3 regions of the Bacteroides caccae genome follow, and region 1 is predicted to be linked to each of the others. Evidence: riboswitches for the same ligand, from Rfam matches in the RefSeq annotation. Region 1 holds a riboswitch; each other region holds the start of a gene.

Evidence for each region. A riboswitch is a leader RNA that binds a small molecule or an ion and turns the genes downstream of it on or off. The one in region 1 is predicted to bind cobalamin.
Region 2: another riboswitch for cobalamin. It lies ahead of CGC64_RS15745 (TonB-dependent receptor plug domain-containing protein); the one in region 1 lies ahead of CGC64_RS17805 (anaerobic ribonucleoside triphosphate reductase).
Region 3: another riboswitch for cobalamin. It lies ahead of CGC64_RS18365 (TonB-dependent receptor plug domain-containing protein); the one in region 1 lies ahead of CGC64_RS17805 (anaerobic ribonucleoside triphosphate reductase).

The regions. Positions count from the first base shown of each region.
Region 1 is NZ_CP022412.2:4,357,592-4,364,801, reverse strand. It holds gene nrdG (anaerobic ribonucleoside-triphosphate reductase activating protein) at 1-129, opposite strand, end outside; gene CGC64_RS17805 (anaerobic ribonucleoside triphosphate reductase) at 178-2,571, opposite strand; cobalamin riboswitch at 2,606-2,792, opposite strand; partial or broken gene CGC64_RS17800 (ribose-5-phosphate isomerase A) at 3,041-3,256, opposite strand; gene trhA (PAQR family membrane homeostasis protein TrhA) at 3,633-4,283, opposite strand; gene CGC64_RS17790 (DUF3857 domain-containing protein) at 4,343-6,217, opposite strand; gene CGC64_RS17785 (DUF3857 domain-containing protein) at 6,257-7,210, opposite strand, start outside.
Region 2 is NZ_CP022412.2:3,812,590-3,819,799, reverse strand. It holds gene CGC64_RS15745 (TonB-dependent receptor plug domain-containing protein) at 1-1,866, opposite strand, end outside; cobalamin riboswitch at 2,050-2,256, opposite strand; gene CGC64_RS15740 (DUF5106 domain-containing protein) at 2,291-3,229, opposite strand; gene CGC64_RS15735 (sensor histidine kinase) at 3,850-5,631, opposite strand; gene CGC64_RS15730 (response regulator transcription factor) at 5,641-6,330, opposite strand; gene CGC64_RS15725 (hypothetical protein) at 6,572-7,210, shown strand, end outside.
Region 3 is NZ_CP022412.2:4,490,894-4,498,103, forward strand. It holds gene CGC64_RS18360 (YncE family protein) at 3-1,163, opposite strand; gene CGC64_RS18365 (TonB-dependent receptor plug domain-containing protein) at 1,160-3,166, opposite strand; cobalamin riboswitch at 3,377-3,588, opposite strand; gene CGC64_RS18370 (ABC transporter substrate-binding protein) at 3,716-4,849, shown strand; gene CGC64_RS18375 (FecCD family ABC transporter permease) at 4,846-5,862, shown strand; gene CGC64_RS18380 (ABC transporter ATP-binding protein) at 5,859-6,620, shown strand; gene CGC64_RS18385 (DUF6078 family protein) at 6,805-7,210, shown strand, end outside.

The sequences.
Region 1 (7,210 bases):
ACAACCGGGACAGTGATGGGAACATCCGGCAAGATAAATGGAATACCGTATCCCCTCACCGTCAACGATTGTTTCCGGATAAGTTCCTAACAAGCGGAGAGTTGAAAGTTGAGAGTCAAGAGTTGTCATTGTAAATTAGGATATGAAAATATAAGTAAAGTTCTCAACTCTCAATTTTTACAAGTGTTTTACGCGGTCTTTTTCTTCCGCCCGTTTAGCGGAGTTCCACGAACTTAAGTCACCTGTCAGGTAGCCGGTGATGCGGCGCATCCGGAGAATGCTTTCACTCTGGCATACGGGGCATTTGTCGAAAATCACCCCTTTGTAGCCGCAGTTATGGCAGGTGTCTACCGGATGATTGATAGAGCCGTAACCGATACCCTCGTCGTGCATCACCTTTACTATTTTGGCAATGGCACGTACATTTTTCTGTGCTTCTCCGTCCAGTTCCACATATGTGATGTGTCCGCCACGGGTAATAGCGTGGAAAGGAGCTTCGCATTTGATTTTTTCAACAATACTGATAGGCTCTTTCACGTCTACGTGGAATGAGTTGACATAATAGTCCCTGTCCGTTACTCCCGGAATTTTACCGAATTTCCGGCGGTCCATTTTGGTGAAACGTCCGGAAAGACCTTCGGCGGGAGTAGCCAGTACAGAATAGTTCAGGTTATATTTCGCTTTATATTCATCCGCTACCTTGTTCATTTCCGTTACGGCCTCGTACAATGTGTCCCATGCCTTTTGGCTATGCCCGTGGCCTTCTCCGTAGAGAGCAACCATTGCGTTGTGCCCGCCGATGAATCCGATTCCCAGCGTACCGCTACGCAGCACGTCACCTACCTGTTCGTTTGGGTTCAGTGTGCCGCCGCCTTTCCATACATCATTTCCCATCATAAAGGGGAACTGGCGTGCAAGGGCTGTACGCTGATATTGATAACGTTCGTAAAGCTGGTCGGCCACTAAAGTAGCCGTGTTACGTACCGATTCCATGAAAATCTCCTTTGCTTTCTGTTCGATAGCGTCTTTGTTGCGTTCGTCCTCTATCAGATTTTCAGCTTTGATACGAGCTTCGATAGCCAGTCGGGGCATATTTAGTGTTGTGAATGAAAGGTTGCCGCGTCCTAAAGACGATTTCTCTCCGGCTACGTTTTCAAACACACGAGTGCGGCAACCCATTGTTGCCAGCTCGTAAATATAACGTTTCGGGTCGTCTGCTTTCCATTTTTCGTTCTTGTTGAAAGGAGTATCGAGGAACATGAAATTTGGAAAAAGAGCTTTCGATGTCGTCTGGCAGGCTTTCAGCAGCAGGTCGAAATTAGGAGCTTCGTAAGTTGCTTTCATGGCCTCTTCGATGCTTTCCATTTTCATAGCCTTCTCATAGTCCTTTTCCGAATAAGAAACTCCGTCTTTCACTTTGAAGATCTGAATCGGGAATACGGGTACTTCACCACGGGTTCCCAACCCTTCAATCGTGGCCTTCAGTAGCTCCTCAATCACCATGCGGCCTTCAGCGGAAGTATCCGTGCCGTAGTTGATAGAGCTGAATACCACCTGGTTACCACCACGGGAATGCATCGTGTTCAGGTTGTGTATAAATCCTTCCATTGCCTGATGCGTATCTTTCCGTGTCTGTTGGTATGCCTTCTCTATGATGCGTGCCAAGTGCTCTTTGTCAATATTGATTTGCAGGGCTATCAGGGCGATGCGTAACGTTTCCCGTTCCCGTTCACCGGATTGGATAGACGGCAGATATTCTTTAATCAGTGTGCGGATCGCTTTTTCATCGGCCTGTATACCGTTTTCCATGGCCACATAGAAATTGATGAAAGAAGATAAATGCTTGCGGAATGACTTGGCCACACCCTTTGCCATGAAAAAGTCGAAGGCGGGAATTGCCTGTCCGCCGTGCTGCTCGTTCTGGTTTGTCTGGAAGATGATCGTAGCCAGAGTTGCATAACTTTGAATGCTTTGTGGGGTGCGGATACTGCCGTTTTTGGTACGGAAACCGCGTTCGAACAAATCATCCATGTCATATTGGATACAAGTCGTCGTTTTTGTCGGATAATAATCCAAGTCATGAATATGAATGTCTCCCAGTTGGTGAGCTTCGGCAAAACGCTTCGGCAACAGGTATTTATAAGTATAATCTTTGGTTACTTCCGATGCAAACGTCATCATCTGTCCGGCAGGTGTATGGCTGCTCATATTGGCGTTGCTTAGGTTTACATCGTTCTTGTCGATAGCGACAATACCATCCATGACGTGCTTCATCTGGGTTTTCTTGTCTCGTTCCGTATTCCGCCATTCACGGTAGATGATGTACTTTTTGGCGACCTCCGGCCGTACCTTCATCAATGCTTTTTCTACTAAGTCCTGGATTTCCTCTACGGTAATCGTAGGGGTGGCAAACTGGCTGATTACATTCATCGTGATATCAGCAATTAATTGCTGTTCATCCTGAATGCCTGTCGCACTGAATGCCTTGCTGATTGCATTCTTAATCTTGCTGATAGAGAAATCTTCTCTTTTACCATCACGTTTGATGATACAAATTTCCGCGTAGTTCATAACTTTAACTCCCGAAAGTGTTAGACATTAATAATATGGTTGATTTGTTCCGGCAGGTCTTCTGACTTATCTCTCCCTCGCAACGCCTTCCCACATCAGCCGATGCAGTGACATAGTGTGCGGATTCACAGAGAATTACAGCAGCGGGTACTGTCGCCGATTTGCACAGCGTTCCCTCATTGACTAAACCTCTTTTTAGTTCCGAAACCGGATACAAAGATAAGTGATAATCTAATATCCCGGTTACCTTTTAACATTAAATTTCGGGAAACTTTTCTTTCTTACTGATACAGAAACTTTTCCGTTTTGGAAAACTTTTTTCTGAATTTAACTCGTGAAGTGTTCTCTTTTTGCCTGTTTCTTTTCTCGAAACCGGACATGATTCGGTGTGTTTTCCTTTATTTGGGCTGCAAAGGTGCGAAATTATTTTCTTATGTTCCGTACAAAAATAAAAAATATCTTCTTTGTCTTATTCTGCCGTTATTATTTCTACATCATATCCGATGAACAGCTCGCTCTCAATCGCTCCGGTGATTGCCTTCACTTGTTCCTCCAAAGAAGAGTCAATGTAATGAAAACGAGTATCAGGGATAAAGTTGCCGTTTTCGGTAAGAACCGGTCCATCTTTCGCCATGGTCGCAATTTCGCATGCTATACGTTCTTTCGCTTCCCGGTTGATAATTGAATCCGACCATTGCAGATTCTTTATCAGATGATTTTTCCCGGTTCATGATCTTACATTCTCGATGATTTTAAATATGTATAACAACCGGATGAGGATGTTTGGTTCAATCTTGCTTTTTGATAATCGAATAACTGTCTTCTGCCTTTTTAGTTAATTTTTAAATTTAATTCCGTTAATTGTTAACGGTTACCTGTATTCTATTAAACCATGTTATAAGATGCCCTACTTTGCCTTGAAAATTTGGAGATATGCAGAAAGTCCGTATCTTTGCAATGTGTTTTTCATAGTATTAGATTTAAGGTTAACAAAAAAGATTGGCTGTCTGGGATAGATAGCCTTTTTTTTGTCTGTATGTCTACAATCGTTATGTCTCCCTCTATAATATCAGCCAGATAGCTATGATGTGCCCGATACTTCCTCCCAAGCAGAACAGATGAAAGGTGGCGTGCATATAAGGCTTGCGCAATGAATAGAATACGGCACCTGTAATATAAGATACGCCTCCTCCTATCAGCCACCAGAAAGCCGGGGTGGCATTCAGCAATGCCAGATGATCCATTAAAGGCTTCATAGCGACCAAAATACTGGCTCCCATGGCCACATAACAGCACGTTTCCAGATTACTGTGTTCTTTCAGCTTTTTGAAACTCAAAATGAAACCGGCGATAGCCGACAGCCAGACGAAGGCGAAAATACCCCAGCCCCAACCGCCTGCCTGACGCAAAACGAGTAATGTGAAGGGTGTGTATGTGCCCGCTATGTGAAGATAAATGGCTCCGTGGTCGAATTTGCGGAGTAGCTCTTTCGTTTTGCCCGGACGCGTACCGTGATACCACGTAGAACTGATATAGGATGAAAGCATTCCTGTCAAATAAACAGAAATACAAGCCACTGCCCATTGCGGTTCGGCATTTTCGGTTGCTTTCACTAGCAGGAAGTAACCTGCGATAACTCCAAGCAGTATGCCTGCTCCGTGACTGAGCGTGTTTGCCCATTCTTCTCCGTTGCTGTATCTTTTGTTTTTCAATGTTTCTTACGTACTTTGTTGAAGTTACAAAGATACTTTATTTTCTGTAAGTAGTCATCTTATTCTTTTTTTAATATGATTTTTCCATTGTACTGTTCCGCCACTTGTTTACGGAAATCGAGGAAAGCGGTATATTCGCCGGGCTTGTATACCCCTTTACGCATAAACAGTTGATGAACAATATATATCTTATTGTCTTTTGTATAGATACTGGAATGAAAGTTCCCGAATTTACTTTTTAGATCGATTGGTTTGGGAAGTCCTTCCACGATATATCCGTCAGGTAGTTTGATGCAGATACTATCAGTGTCCGAATACCCGTAGTTAATATGGATAGGATATTTCCGGCTGATGGCACGAGGTACACTGAATCCTTTTTTAAATATGTTAGTCGGGATGAACAGCCGGTTTCCTGTTTTGTAACCGTATTGCTGGCTGCTTGCCGTATAACTGAAAGTGATAGATGGATTCGCTTCCTTACATTCTTTGATTTGCAGGCGAAGGATGTCGGCTTGCGAGAGGTTGAGGGTCGAACGGATGTGGTCTTTCTGTTTGTTAGGTTCCAAATAAACGATTCCTGCCTCATTTTCGTACTGGAATAATCGGGATATTTCGTTCACTTCTATTTGTGTTTCTGCCGTAGGCGATAGGGTGATAGTAGCTATGATGTGCTGTGTGTTCAATGAATCGGGATACGTGGGCAGACGATGTATGCTGCCACCGGCGGGTTCGATAAGCAATGCGTCATGTCCGGCAATGCCTTGGTGGATATAGCCGAAGGGAAGCGATGGATCGGTACATTCCAGCCACAGAGTGTCCTTGGGGAGAGGTACTTGCAGAATGACGTGATTCATCTGGTTGGCGTTGGAGAAATCAGGCAACAGGCGTTCGTTGGTAGTGCTTATCACCGTATAAGTAGAAGGTATGCCTATTTCTTTCAGCATGGCACGGGTGTAATTGGAAAGTCCTTTACAATCGCCAAATCCGGTGCGGCAGACATCGGATGCTGCGATAGGCTGCAATCCTCCGATACCTAGCTGTATACTGACGTAGCGGGTAGTTTTTGCCAGATAGTCATAAATTGCCTTTACTTTTTCGCGGTCGGTAGAGCAGTGAGCAGTCAGTCCGTGCAACTTGTTGCGGAAAGGTTCGGTGAGTTCGTCGCGTCCGTCGAGTAGTTTGTATTGCCATTCTCCGTATTTTTGCCAAGTACTCATGTCCCCTTCCGATTTGTCATATTTGAAAGCGGAAGGAGCGAAATAAATCCGTGGAAACAATTTTGCGAAATCGGGACCGAACGGCTCTTTCTGTATCGGCAGCAGTTTCGAAGCGGTAACTTCAATCACTTGCTGCCCGTCCGTACCGGTCGACTTTGTCACTTGGATATTTTTTCCTCCAGTGTTTAGCTCGCGGTACCTGCATTCTTGTCCGGCAGGCAATTCGATCCGGTATGTCGCTTGTTCCACTCCTTGCTGAAAGTCTGTTTGCGGAAGGAAGGACTGGTAGCCGATAAGCCCGTTATTACATTTTATTTCCCATTCATATTTTACGGTGAAGGGGAAAGAGGGGAAGTTACATTCGTAATAATAGGCATAGTCATCTGTGCTTAACGAGGAACTATATTCGCTCTTTTGCAGTTCCGATTTTTTTATCTTTCGGACGCTTTGACCGGATGCGTTAAGTATTTCTCCCGAGAACTTCTGTAAGGAACGGAACATATCGCATTCACAGACGAAGTGTGCAGCATTCAGTCCTTTACGGTTAAGAATGAGAATCGTGCGGCTTTCTTTTTCGATAGATTGCGTCATTGATTTGCAGAGGACTTCCGTCCGCGAATCCGTTATAATAGAAGTGGCGTCTTTTGAAAGGTCTTGTGCCTGTACAGACATGATAGAACCGAGGTAGAGACCGAATAATAATCCGATGATTTTCATTGCTGATTTTTTCATTATCAGAATATTGAATGATTTTTCTTATATTTTTTTGAGTACTATCAACGTGTGATTCTTCTCAATGATTTTTGTCCACATATCTTGCAGTTGTTTATAATGTTCAGGAAGGAATATATATTCTTTGAGGTGGAATCTGTAGCTGACCAGGATCGTATTCCCTTGTTTTTGAATCATATATCTGCATTGCAGATGATCCCCCTCTGCTCGGATAAATTGCGATTGGGGTAGTTCTTCCACTTCATAGCCTTCGGGAAGGGCCAATTTGCATAATAATGTGAATTTATACGGATATGGAAATTCGACAGGAAGCACTCGGTCGGTCTGAATAAATGGATTGGTCTCCAGTTGTGGGAAAAGCATCGGATTGATGTAGAGGTGATCACCTACCTGTTCGGTTTGTATGGTGAAGTCGAGTTCCTCTTTTATCGTACCCGGATCGTTTTCCGTATGTTCCACTTTTAGGTTGGTGACGGTTAGCCTGTCTTTCGGGGTAATTTCGGTTGTCGGGTCTGGAACGATACTGTCTTGTTCTTGTTGTCTCTTTTTCTGGTATTCCACCGCTTCCTGTCCGTGCAAGACTGTACTGCGGTGTCCTTTAATTAGGTTACCTTCTAATTTAGCTTTAATGTTCATAAAGCTTGTGTTTTCTGTGAGCATCATTAAGTCTACCCATTTGTTCTCCTCCTTTTCTGTTGGCGAAAGTATGCGTGCTTGGTTAACAGACAAGTCGGGCGGCAGAATGTTAAGAGAAGGAATATCCATAGAACTGTCCAAAAAGACGTATTTTTCTTTGTCCGTATCGTAAACGGCGATAACGAAGGTATTAAGCTTTTGCAGAGACGGGAAATTATGAGGCAACATTCCTGCTGAACGGCGGCTTAAAACAACAGGGTAGGCTTTCAGCCCGAAGTCTTTAAGGATGCTGATTAGGATAAAATTCAGATCAGCATTGCTGCCGCTTCCTTTTTGAATTAC
Region 2 (7,210 bases), 550 kb from region 1:
GTTTTCGGGAATGTTCTGTCCCAACGCATAACGTTTTCCCGAAAAGAGGAACGAATAAGATAAATCTATCCAGGGTGTTTCGATGCCCGCTTGTCCCGAAGCGGAGACGCGGGGGGTGTAGGCTATCTGATGTTTATAAGTCGATTTGTTCGAGCTGGCGTCCGGAGTTGTGACATCTAATGCCCGTTGATAAGTATAGTTCCCGGAAAAATTGATACGGATACTTTCCCGGGGTTGGAGCGATAGGCTTCCTGTGGCGTCAATACCTTTGATCTCTACACTGCCCAAATTCCTCATGCTCCACACAGCAAGGTTCTTGGTCGGGTAAGCAATGATTTTGTCCGTCACTTTGTTATAATATGCGTCAACGGTTGCCGACAGGTAGGGCAGGAATGTACATACATTTCTGCTATACGTCAAACCGATATTGTATTGACGGGCATTTTCGGGTTTCAATTTGCTGTTACCCACTTCCTGATAATATAAATCATTGAAACTAGGCAAACGGAAAATATCTTTGTAGAAGAAACGGACACGAAATTCTTCATTCCGGAAAGGCTTGAATGTGGCGCTGACGTAAGGAGTTAATTTGCGGTGATTGCCTGCGCTTCCTCCCTTGTCGGCCTGCTCGTTGATAACGGTTGCCAAGGCGGAAACAGATAGAGTGAACCATTCGTTGACGTATTTTCCGGCAATGGCTGTCAACCACGAATAGCGTGTGGGATGTGCAAAGTCTGCCATGTTGGCATTCATCGTGTTGATACTGCCGTCGGTAGATAATGAAAACGAAAGATTGTTCAGCAGCCTGTATAACACGGAGGCGGAAAGATAGTATTCCTGCTGGTAATAGCTGTTCTCTGTTTTGCCTTCATTGTTTTTGATAGCAGGGTCCAGATAATGCTGGTAACTCCAGTTCCATTTGGCAGAAGTCCGGAATACCCATTGCCGGCTGAATTCCTTTTTATATTGGCTTTGTATAAATGTATTTTTGTCCCAGAGGTGCTGTGCGGAAAAGTCGTTATATAGCGTGGTCGCTTTCGGCAATCCCCTGGAAGACTGGAAGTAGTAAGCTTTTAGCCGCCATTGCTCTTTGTCGGAGAAGTTGCCGTAAAGCCCGGCTTCGGCACGGAACGTTTCGACATCCGTGTTCTTCCGTTTTTCACGTGAAGTCAGGTCGTCTGCTGCGTTTCCATAACGTAGCGTGTACGGATATTGTCCGTCTGACGACATCCATTCACCGTTCGCCGAAACTGTCCATTGGGGGCTGAGTTGTTGTTCCAATAAGATAGAGGGATTGACAAGTCCCCACGAACCGGTTTTGAAAGCAGCGCTTATATTAGTTCGTTTCCCTTTCTCAAAGCGGGGAGTGAGCGTCTGTATGTCCAATATTCCTGCAGAAGCGAAGAAACGTGCCGGTTGGAAGATATTGTCACTCTGCCCGTTGCTCAACGAAAGTTGATCTACATTATCAAGTGAGAAACGGCCGATGTCGATCTGTCCCGTCTGACAGTCCGTTATGGCAATTCCGTCATAGCCTACGGCGGTGTGCTGTGCTCCCAAACTGCGTATGGAGACAGTTTTCAGACCTCCTATGCCTCCGTAGTCTTTTACAGTCACACCGGCAAAATGCTTCACCGCATCGGACACTTGCAAGGCGTGCAGATTCTTCAGGGCTTCTTTGGAAAATAGTTGTAGAGGTGCAGTAGAACGGACCTCACGGGTCTGGTAAATATCAGAAACGGTAACCTCCGGAATAAAATAGGTATGCGTTGTATCCACTTTCTGCTGTTGTGCAAAAAGCGGTATGGATAGAAATTGGCAGCAGAATGCTGCACAGATACTCATATAAAACGTCACATATCTCATCCTTGATTTTCTGGCTGTTTTCACATTTTAAAAGTGTCCGGGCGAAATCCCTTCGACCGGACACGCTAAATAAACTTTGGCAGAGTTTATTAATTTAAACATACTTTCTCTGAATCAGAGTGATGAATGAAATGATAGACGAATTGTCCGGTTCATTAGACTCAACGCTTTTTCCTCGAAAGCAGTGAAATTGGTTGCACGGCAGGTCTTCTGACTTGTTCCTGTTGCGGGCGCCTTCCCGGAAGTTTCTTTCCAGTGGCTAAAAGTAGGTTGCTCGCAACGTAATGTGTGGAACTTACAGCAGCGGGACTGTTCAGGATTTACACCTGATTCCCTTTTAATCGCTTCCCTCGTATGTGAGAGTTGCAAACCGATGCGCGACAAAGATAGATAGTTTATTTGTTTTATGCAAGAAAGAAGAAGATTATTGATGTATCATCAGGTATTCTTCAATCGCTTGTGTGGTAGCATCTTTCAACAATACGGTTTTCTCTTTATTTAATAGGTATAAAGTAGGGATCGCTTTCAGGTCATACAGTTGTTTCTCTTTGATTGTGAATTTCTTATCATATCCGTTAATCCATTCTTTGGGAAATTCATTCAGATGTTTGCGCCAGTCATCCAACTCTTCATCGGGGTAGATAGAAAGGACGATCAGCTTCTTCTCCTTTATGAGTTGGCTGATGATAGGGGCTTGCTTTAAACCTTCGATTGTCTCCGTACAAGCGTGGCAACCGGGATTATTGATAAATAGCAGAAGATAATCGGCATTAAGCTGATAGAGGGAGCCTTGAGCGCCGGAAGCAAGGGTATAGGTGAAGTTTATAGCTTTGGTGCCTATGCGGTTCTTTTGAGCTAATTCCAACCGTGCCTTGGGGCGTACTTTTTCTATCTCTTCCAATACGGGAGAGGCTGCCATTGCTTCCAATACGGGAATATAAAATTCCTCGTTACGCATCGGAGAGTTGGGGTCATATAAGTATTTATCCGCTAAATCGGTGATGTAGGCGAATACTTTCTTGTCTACGTTTGTGCGGTCGATCGTTTTGCGTATAGCTTCCTGTGCGGTTTTGAGGGGGACATGATTCAGAATGTCGCAGTAATCCACCCACGCCTGTTCGGTTATTTCCGGATGATGAATGTAGTTGGTGTCGGCGAAGTTCACATTATCCCAGTAGTGCTTTACTAAGAACTCGGCACGTTGTTCCGGTGCTACCATTATTTGAGGGATAGCGGGCAGCGTGAAAGTCTTGATAGTGTCCTGTGACACTTCGTTTTTAGTCTGGCTTGAAGCATTCCCGCTTTTGCAGGACCAAAGGAGGAGGAAGCAGAGAATGGGAAGGATATTTAAGTTTGTTTTCATGACTTGCTGTTCTACATTTATCTGATTATTTTTCAAGTTGCAGGCAAAGATAACTCCCTTTTTATTTTATTCAAAACATTCTTCTTTTTTTGTTCGGCAGGATATTATTTGAAGTTATCAGTTAACTATAATTTCGTCGGAGGGACTTGACAAATGCTTTTTTATGTTGTATATTTGTAGACAGAGAACGTGAAATCAATAACAGAAGAATGAAAAAGTATGGAATAAAAGTAGAAAGTGGTGTAATTTTACAACAAATATAGATTGTCTCCTCCTTTTTTGATGAGGGGAAGGGCGATCAATACTGGCTAAAGGCTGCGAATTTTATAAGGTTCGCAGCCTTTTTTGTTGTATTATTTCGGATGTTTTTCTATGAATTTTTATTTTAAAGTTTATAATAAACGGAGGGGACGTTTATAATAAACGATCATTGAATTTATTAATAACGATAAGAACGTTTATGTAGTGGAATGTTCGTTTTTTTATATAACGCTTATTCTAAGTCTCGAGATTTGTATTTTTATGGTAATAATAATTGAAGTCTTTCTCCGGTAATTTTTTCGGAACGTGTAAGCAGACTCGAATGAGACGAGTAATAATCTATATCTGCCGGAGAAAGATTATTTCTCTTTCCCCAGTGTAAACACGAATTCCAGTCCACCGCTTTGACTGCTTTTGGCGGAGATATTGCCGCCATGAATAATCACGGCATTTTTTACGATAGCCAGCCCCAAACCGGTACCGCCCAGTTTGCGTGAGCGACCTTTATCTACCCGGTAGAAACGCTCGAATAAACGGTTCAGGTGTTCGGCCGGTACGCCTACGCCCGTATCGGAGAAACTGAAATAGTAGAAGTTCTCGTCCTCACGGAAACAGTTGATGTTGATTTGAATATTCGTTCCGGCGTAAGCAATCGCATTATCCATTAAATTGCGGAAAATGGAGTAGAGCAGGGAGTAATTACCCTTGATCTGTATTCCCTTCTTTAATGAGTCGACGATAGTGATATGTTTTTCTTCCAATTCCAAAGCAACTTCGTTGATGATGTTACCTACCAATACACTGATGTCCACCCGTTCCATGTCGATCATGTTGGCGGCTTCGTCCATGCGCGTCAATACAGATATGTCACGCAACAGCCGGCTCAGACGATTACTTTGTGCATAACAACGTTCAAGGAAAGTGTTCATTTTCTCCCGTGAAATATTATCATTGTTGACGATTGTTTCCAGATACCCTTGGATACTGCTGACAGGTGTTTTCAATTCGTGGGCAATGTTCTGCGTCAGTTGGCGTTTCAGGCGCACCTGTTCTTCTTCCTGAGTGACATCGTTGATAGAAATCTCGAAACTGGCATCTTGGAAGATAATACATTCTACGATAAATGTCCGTCCGTTCTTATTAATAGTAATAGACATCCGCTTCTCATCTTTACTGAGCGAACGTTGTTGCTGGTTCTTGTTTATAAAATGGATAATCTCTTTCAGCTCACTGATTGCAAAGACCTCTTCCGTCGTTTCCAGGTTAGAGTCGGAAATCAGATTGCTGTATTGGGTAAAGAGATTGTTGACCAGAATCTCCTTTTTGTCTTTCGTGAATATCCCTAGTCCCTCGTGCGAAATCTGAAGATGGGTAATCAGTTTTTCACGTTCGATATAGAGTGCTTCTTTCGTTTCGTGCAGACGTTTGTAGATCTGAATGATATGCTGTGAAATTTCTCCCAGTTCGTTGTGCGGAAAGGCTGACTGCATCGCCATTTCGATAGGCTCATTCCGGTCGGCACGCATGGCAAACTCGCGGAGTTGGCTGATCGAAGTTCCCAGCTTATTGGTGAATTTATAGAAAATAATCATCAGCAATAAAGAAACAATCACGGTGAACCACAGGTAATGCGGGTCTGCTTTCAGGTTATTGATTAAGCTGACATTATACGGCAACGCCGACCGGACAATATAATCCCCGTAACGTGTGGCGGAGTAAAAATAAGGAAGTCCGGTGGTTTCGGAAGTACGGCGTACATCGAATCCGTTTCCTTCTTTCAAGGCTCTCTGCACTTCGGGACGGTCGCGGTGGTTTTCGTGTTTTATTTCTTGTGTCTTATAACTGTCATAAATGACATTTCCCTGCAAATCAATCAGCGTCACACGCAAATCCTTCAATGCATGGTTACGGATATATTTGTCGGTAGTTTCTTCGATAGCCGGACTATCGTTCAGTTGTTCGTACAGCCGGCTGTTATAGTCTTGTAACTGTGTATTCAGCAGTTCGACTTTATATTCCCTTTCCCGTTGGTACTGATAGGCGATGAAACAGATTGCGAATACCAGGAACAACGAAATGACCGAAAGAAAGAGTTTCCGGCTGAAAGAGAGGAAATGTTTTTGATTGACAGGTAGGTTCATAATCAATAATTATTCTGCTTCGAAACAGTATCCGTATCCGAGGCGGGTGACAATGCATTTGCCGTATTCGCCTATCTTTTTCCGCAAGCGGGTGATATTTACGTCGATAGTACGGTCGAGCACGTAAACTTCATTGCTCCAGATGCGGGTGAGGATATCTTCGCGTGAAAATACACGTCCTTTGTTCTGTACCAATAGAAGCAATATTTCAAATTCTTTTTTAGTAAGCTGCACTTCTTCGCCGTCGATACTAACCTTTTTCTTGGTAATATCAATGACCAATGACTGATAGACGAGCCGTTCGGGGGCTCTTTCCGTTTCCGCTGTTGCGGTACGCCGGAGTACGGCCTTCACACGTGCGATCACTTCACGCAGGGAGAAAGGCTTGGAAATATAATCATCCGCTCCCAGGTTAAAGCCTGTGACCGTATCGTTTTCCGTATCTTTGGCTGTGATAAAGATAATGGGCACTTTAGCTGTTTTCTTGTCTTTTTTCAACATATTCGCCATTTTGAAGCCGGAGATTTCTCCCATCATCACATCGAGGAGAATCAGGTGATAACTGCTGATGTCCATTTTTAGCGCTTCTTCGGCAGAATTGGCGGTATCCACTTCATAACCTTCGTTTTCAAGATTGAATTTCAGAATCTCACAGAGGTCTTCTTCATCGTCGACAACTAAAATACGGGTTTCGTTCATAAGATATATGTATTAATGTGATATGACAAAGTTAGTCTTTTTTTTATTTCGGGACAAAGATGAGGAGACTTTGTTACGGGCGGATGAAACAAATATTACAATCGTATTACATTCGGCGGAATACGGCTGTTCGGACGAAATTTAATAGTTTTTATTGGCCGGGGGAGGAAAAAACGTTTGTTATTTGTTATCTTTGTTAGAGAAATAGAATAGCAATAGATTAAAATACAACTTGCAAGCAATGATAAAATTTGACTTGAAAAATCACAGGCGCGAAGTGATAGGGGCGATCATCGTCCTTTTCCTTCTGATAGGAGGGATTTCCGTTTTTAAATACACCTCTTTCAATTCCGGTTTCGAGATTGTTGATGATCTGGGAGGGAATATCTTTCCTTCCGCCATACTGTCGGTAGCCACCACGGATGCGCAAGTAATCACGCCTTCGGACTCTATGTATCTGGGAAATCCGAAGTCATGTATTGCCGTGCGGGTGAAATCAAGAACCGCTTATAGCCGTGTGCGTATCGAGGTGGCGGAGACGCCTTTCTTCTCCCGTTCCGTGTCGGAGTTCGTTCTAAATAGACCGCGGACTGAGTATACCATTTATCCTGATATAATCTGGAATTATGAAGCATTGAAAAATAATGTTCAGGCCGAGCCGGTCAGCGTAGCCGTGAAGGTGGAAATGAACGGAGACGACTTAGGCCAGCGGGTGCGTACTTTTTCAGTACGCAGCATCAACGAGTGTCTGTTGGGATATGTGGCAAACGGAACAAAATTTTATGATACCAGTATCTTCTTTGCCGCCTATGTCAATGAAGAAAATCCTATGATTGACCAATTGCTTCGCGAAGCGTTGAATACCCGTATCGTGAATCGT
Region 3 (7,210 bases), 130 kb from region 1:
AGTTATTGAAATGTTTTCGTTGTAAAAGCAAAATGAGCCGGTATATCCCCCGCCCTGACTTTCCATCTTTTCTTTCCTTCAGGACTGAAACAGTAGAGATAACCGGGTACAACATAACTTTTTGCATCCGTTACAAATATTTCTTTGGTCTCGGGATTTACAGCTATCCCATACGGAATTGTTATTTCTGTTTCAGTTCCATCAGTAATAAAATTGCGGGATACTATTTTATTTTGTTTCACGTCATAGAGGGCGTAAGTAATAGTATTACTTTCCGTCACATAACTCCATTCTACACTTGTCATGTAAATCGAATCTCCACTCAAACACATTTCACTGGCAGCAATTCCCAAATTTCCTGTCACACGATCTGTCTGAGTATCTATAATAAAAACATCCGATCCCGTTCCATAATAATCTCCTCTCGAACTCACATATATACGGCCGTATCTATCCAGTTTCATACGGTGAAGATTTATAGCTACATCAATTGTTTTAATAACTTGAAAAGTCTTCAAGTCAATCACCGATACCGTCCGGTCATAGTCCGGAAAACGATAACCGCCGGAATTGGCAACATAAAGTTTTCCATCTTTTATTACCATTTCTTCCGGTTGATAGCCGACTACCACTTCACGGGTTACAGCCAAACTTGTCGTATCCACTTCAACCACTTTTCCCGGACGCGCATTGGGATCTATTCCGACAGGGCCTGCATAAGAACTTACATAAGCCTTTCCATCATTAAAAGTGATATACCGGCAATTTGTCACATTTATTTGCCCCAGATGTTGTGCCGTTTCCACATCCATCACCTCTATAAAATTCGAGCAATTGATTACGGCATACAGCTTATCTCCATAAATCTGCAAATCATTTCCAACATCCCCCAGTTCTTTCACTACGGACGGATTCCGCTCGGCATAAATATTACGATGATACTTACCGGTAGTGCTGTCATAAAAATCAAGCGTACACTTATTACTTCCCATATTTCCTTCATTGAGAAGATACATTCCTTTAATACTGACGCCCCCTAAAGGATCCTTGCCAACATCTATCTCGTCAGAAGGTAGAACCGGAAGCTCGCCCCGACAAGCCAGCAAACAACAGCCTGTTAATATACCAAGCAAGACACGCGAAAGAATATTATTCACAATCATATCGTTAAGTTTAAAATGAATTTAAAGTTAGTTCCGGGCATCGGATAAGACCTCACCACCTCATATTGTTGATTAAAAATATTGTTTACTTCCAAGGTCAACTTGAAATCATACTTTCTCCAACTGAATTTCTTTGCCAAAGAAAAATCACTTGTATACCAAGGAAGACGATAATTCTCCGGAGTATTGGCCGAAACGTCATAGCGCTCTCCCGTATATATAAAGCTATAATTCAATTCCCATGATTTATATCCGGCATTTAATATAGCCGAGCCACTATGCCAGGGAATATACGATATTTGTCCCCCATACGTATCTTTATCCGACTTATCAGTAAAATCCTGTGCTTTCTGATACGTATATGATAACCGGCTGTCAAATACCCAATCGTTACCAAACTTCCAAAGTCCTTGCAAAACGACATCCACTCCTTTTATTTTAACAAGTCCCATATTAATCATTGTCCAACGAAAGAAATTATTGGTAGGAGTAGCTATTATTTTATTTTCCACCTCATTATAATACGCATCCAATTGCACATTCAGTGCTTGCAGCCAGGTTCCGGAAGATAATTTCTGATAAGTGAATCCTACGTTATACTGATTAGTATACTCAGGTTTCAGCTTTATATTCCCTATAAATGTATAATACAAATCGTTCAAAGTCGGCATACGAAATATCCGTTTGTAAAAAGCACGCAGACTTAAATCAATATTCTTGAAAGGTTTATAGGAAGTGATAACGGTAGGAGTAAATTCCATTTTATTCCCGGCCGAAGTAGTATCTGAAGCAACGTTCTCATTTACAAAAGTTCCCAAGACACTGGCCTGCAACTTAAAACGCTCAAAATGTAAAGAGGTAGCTGCCGCTACCAGCGCCGTATTTCTCCGGGGATAAGGAAAATCTGTCAAATTAGCGTTCAGCTTATTCCATTGGTAGTCCGCTGAAATATTTATATCCCAAAAAGGAAAAAGAGTAACCCTGTTAGCCATTGACAAGTAAACTTCCTGTTGGCGATATGTATTATTTACATACATGGTAGCCTCCTCCTTTTGGGGATCTGCCAGATAATGCAGATAATCATACGCGTATTTGGCATTCAACAACAGACTGTACACATCACCGAAATCTTTTTTGAAAGAAGATTGGAAAAAGAAATTTGTATCCCATTGGCGATCCTCATGTGAGAAACGATTCCGCACAACAGCACCGGGATATCCACGTTCTGAATTATAAAAATAAGCTTTCGTACGCCAGTAACCACTTTTGATCTTGCCATATAAGCCGCCCTCAGCACGCAATGCATTGACATCCCCATTACGGCGTACTGCCGTAGTATCATATCCTCCATCCACCGCATAAGTAAATTTATACTTTCCGGTTGTATACATATATTCAGTACTAAGTGACGCACTCACATTCTCACTCAGTTTCTGTTCCCAAAGCAAAGAAGGATTGACAACTCCGAAAGAGCCCGTCTTAAAAGTCGCTTTCACATGATAAGCCCTATCCTCCCGAAAAACGGGTGTTCTCGACTGGAGATAAATAGAACCTGCAGAACCAAAATCTTTCGCCGGTTGGAAAATGGCACTTTTCTGACCATTATATAAAGTGACAGCTTCCATATTATCCAAAGAGAAACGTCCCAAATCAATCACTCCATTCTGCGCATTACCCAGTTCAATACCGTCATAAAACACTCCCACATGATTCGTTCCCATACTTCGGATATTAACGGTCTTCAACCCGCCTATTCCACCATAATCTTTTATTTGTACTCCGGAAAAATAACGTATAGCGTCCGCTACCGAATGTGCAGCCAGTTTCTCCAACTTATCCCCTGATAAAGATTGCACCGGAATTACCTCCTTATTAATTCTGGCAGTAACCACTACTTCATTAAGATGATGCAAACTGTCCAGTTTGCTTTGTGCTGACGACAATAAAGCCATACTCAAAAAGCATCCTATCCCCAATACCCTAAAATAAATCTGCCCGAACATAATCCTCCTGTTTATTAATTAAAATAATAAACTTTCATAGGGTTACAGTGAGGATGCAATTTTCCATACACTCAAACATATACACGTGCTTCTCCCCGCATAATGGAACACTCAAAAAGGCATATTCCTCCTTCCTGAAACTTCACATCACCAATCAAAGATGTATTTTGAATAAAAAACTGCACTCTTCAAACTCTAATCCCGGAAAGTTTCAAGAATTCAATTTTGGCAGGTCTTCTGACTTACTCCATTTTCCTAACGCCCTTCCCATTCCTCCAAAGCGGAACAGTGGATTTGAGTATTGTAGGAAAACTTTTGGCGGAGCTTACAGCAGCGGGTCTGTTCAGGATTTACACCTGATTCCCTTTTCACCACTCTTTCCGTAGAATCGGAAAAGTGACACCAAAATTTCTGGGGACAAAGATACACAAATAGGAACAAATCGAAAGAAAAATCCAACTAAAATAAAAACAAACTAATAATTAAGTCCTATCTTTGCCGTTCAAAAGGACCCACTATTATTTTTTTCTAATTAAACATCTTATAAAAGTGAAATCTCCTGCTCCGACTATCACGTTACTTTGCCTGCTCTTTTTGGCAAGCTGTATCACCCGTAATAAGACATCTCTGGAAGCATTCAACCAAGATGTATATACCCCTGAATACGCTTCGGGATTTAAAATCCTGGGTGCTGAGAACGCTGCCAGTACGCTTATACAGATTACCAACCCGTGGCAAGGCGCCAACGACGTAACAATGTCTTATTTTGTTACACGCAACGGCGAGCAAGCGCCTGCCGGATTCAACGGTCCCGTCATCCCTGCCGGAGCCAAACAGATTGTATGCATGTCTTCTTCCTATGTTGCCATGCTCGATGAACTGGGAGAAGTCAACCGGATTGTCGGAGTTTCGGGCATTGATTATATCGCCAATCCCTACATCCTTGCCCACAAAGATTCAATCAAGGATATGGGTCCTGAAATGAACTACGAACTGCTGATTGGATTAAAGCCCGACGTAGTCTTGCTCTATGGCATAGGTGACGCCCAAACCGCTGTAACGGACAAACTGAAAGAACTTTCCATACCTTATCTATATATGGGGGAATATCTGGAAGAATCACCGCTCGGCAAAGCCGAATGGATGATTGTCCTTTCCGAACTGACAGACAAACGGGAAAAGGGAATAGAAATATTCCGGGAAATTCCCCAACGTTATTACGCACTGAAAGCCCTCACGGATTCCGTCAGCCAGCGTCCTACCGTTATGTTCAACACTCCATGGAACGACAGTTGGGTAATGCCTTCCACCCAAAGTTATATGGCACGACTGATTGCCGATGCAGGCGCAGAGTACATTTATAAAGAAAACAGTTCCAACAGTTCAACCCCAATCGGACTGGAAACAGCCTATGGCCTGATACAAAAAGCCGATTACTGGATTAATGTCGGTTCGGCAACTACACTTGAGGAGCTGAAAGCTGTCAACCCTAAATTCGCAGACGCAAAAGCCGTGAACGAAAAGACTGTTTATAACAACAACTTACGGTTGACGCCGACAGGCGGAAACGATTATTGGGAATCGGCAGTTGTCCGTCCCGATGTTGTGTTACGCGACTTGATTCATATTTTTCATCCGGAGCTTGTATCCGATTCACTTTATTATTACAGGCGTCTGGAATGAAACAACCCCGCAAACATACTGCACTTTTATTTATCGCGCTAGGCATAATCGCCCTGCTATTGCTAGTCATAGATATGGCAACCGGAGACACGTATATCCCTGTCTCCAAGGTATGGGCTGTGCTCACCGGAGGCGAATGTGATGAAATGACACGTAACATTCTTCTTTCTATCCGGTTCATACGGGTAATAGTGGCGGCACTGATAGGCGTGGCACTCTCCGTAAGCGGTTTGCAGATGCAGACAGTTTTCCAAAACCCATTGGCGGATCCCTATTTGCTGGGAGTAAGTTCCGGTGCAGGATTAGGGGTTGCCTTGTTTATACTGGGAGCTCCACTGCTCGGCTGGTCTGAATTTCCACTGCTCCAGTCATTGGGCATCGTCGGTTCCGGTTGGATAGGAACGGCTGTCATTTTACTGGGAGTAGCTGTCATCAGCCGGAAAGTAAAAAATATCCTCGGTGTATTGATTATGGGAGTCATGATAGGTTATGTGGCAGGCGCCATTATCCAGATACTGCAATATCTGAGTTCTGCCGAACAATTAAAAATGTTCACGCTCTGGTCAATGGGTTCTCTCGGGCACATCACCACCACCCAACTGGGAATCATGACACCTATGTTATGCCTGGGACTGCTCATTTCCATAGTCTGCATCAAACCTTTGAACCTGTTGCTTCTTGGAGAAAACTATGCACGGACAATGGGAATGAATATCAAGCGTTCACGTACACTCATCTTCATCTCCACCGCGCTGCTGACAGGAACGGTGACCGCATTCTGCGGCCCGGTAGGTTTTATCGGGCTGGCAGTACCGCACGTCACACGGTTGCTGTTCAACAACGCCGACCACCGGATACTTGTCCCCGCCACTATGCTGACGGGACTTATCAGCATGCTTCTTTGCGACATCATCGCCAAGAAATTCCTGCTTCCGGTGAACTGTATCACCGCCTTGCTCGGTGTTCCGGTCATTTTATGGGTAATAGCTAAAAACTTGCATGGATTCAAATGATTGAACTTAAGGAACTGACATTAGGATACGGACAGCGCACGCTGTTGAAAACGGTAAACGCCCGAATCACAGGCGGACAACTCGTTGCACTGCTAGGACGCAACGGAACAGGAAAAAGTACTCTCCTGCGTGCCATAATGGGACTGGAAAGTCCTCAATCGGGAGAAATCAATCTGCAAGGAAAAGACATTGCTTCACTGAAACCGGAAAAATTAGCTCTGAGCATTAGTTTCGTAACCACCGACAAAGTACGCATTGCCAATCTTCGCTGCAAAGATGTGGTAGCGTTGGGGCGCGCTCCCTACACAAACTGGCTCGGTCAGCTTCAACCGGAAGACCGGAAAATAGTAGATAATGCCATTCAGTTGGTCGGCATGTCCGGTTATGCAGAAAAGACAATGGATAAGATGTCCGACGGCGAATGCCAGCGAATTATGATTGCCCGTGCGCTTGCGCAGGACACCCCGGTTATCCTGCTCGACGAGCCGACTGCCTTTCTTGACTTGCCCAATCGTTATGAACTCTGCCTGCTACTGAAAAAGCTGGCACAAGAAGAAGGCAAATGTATCTTATTCTCCACACATGACCTTGACATCGCATTGTCGCTTTGTGACTCTATCATGCTGATAGATAACCCATATATGTACACTTTGCCCACTTCGGAAATGATAACCAGCGGACATATAGAAAGACTTTTCCGTAATGAATCAGTGACATTCGACGCTCAGGAGATGAGGGTGCGCATCAAATCAGTATAGTCTCAAACTTTTCTTTATATCAAAATAATTGCTACCTTTGTTCCTATAAACAGAACATAAATAGAAAATGGTTACAAGAGCCTAACTGTTTTACAATACAGGATATAAAAATAGGCACTTTTGTTTTGTATACAAAACAAAATAACAGAAAGAAACAACAACTCATATACAAACGATTAAAGCCATGAATGAAAAAATCAATTACAAGGATGTGCCCAAAACTTTTCTATACTGCAACAACAAACAATGTCCGCGTCGTAACAAATGTCTCCGTTATCAAGCTACATTATCTATTCCGCAAGAAATCCCTTATTACACGGCAGTCAATCCACTTCACATAGCAGGAAACGAAAACAAATGTGATTATTTCAAGCCATTCTGCACTTCACACTTTGCTTCCGGTATAGATCATTTGCTAGACAATATATCATATTCTATTGCTGTTGCCATACGTAGAGAACTGTATACGTTAATGGGGCGTAATATGTATTACCGTATCCGCAACAAAGAACGCTTGCTGCATCCTTGCGAGCAAGAACAGATTGCGGCTATCTTTTTGAAACATGGTATTAAGACTAAACCCGAATTTG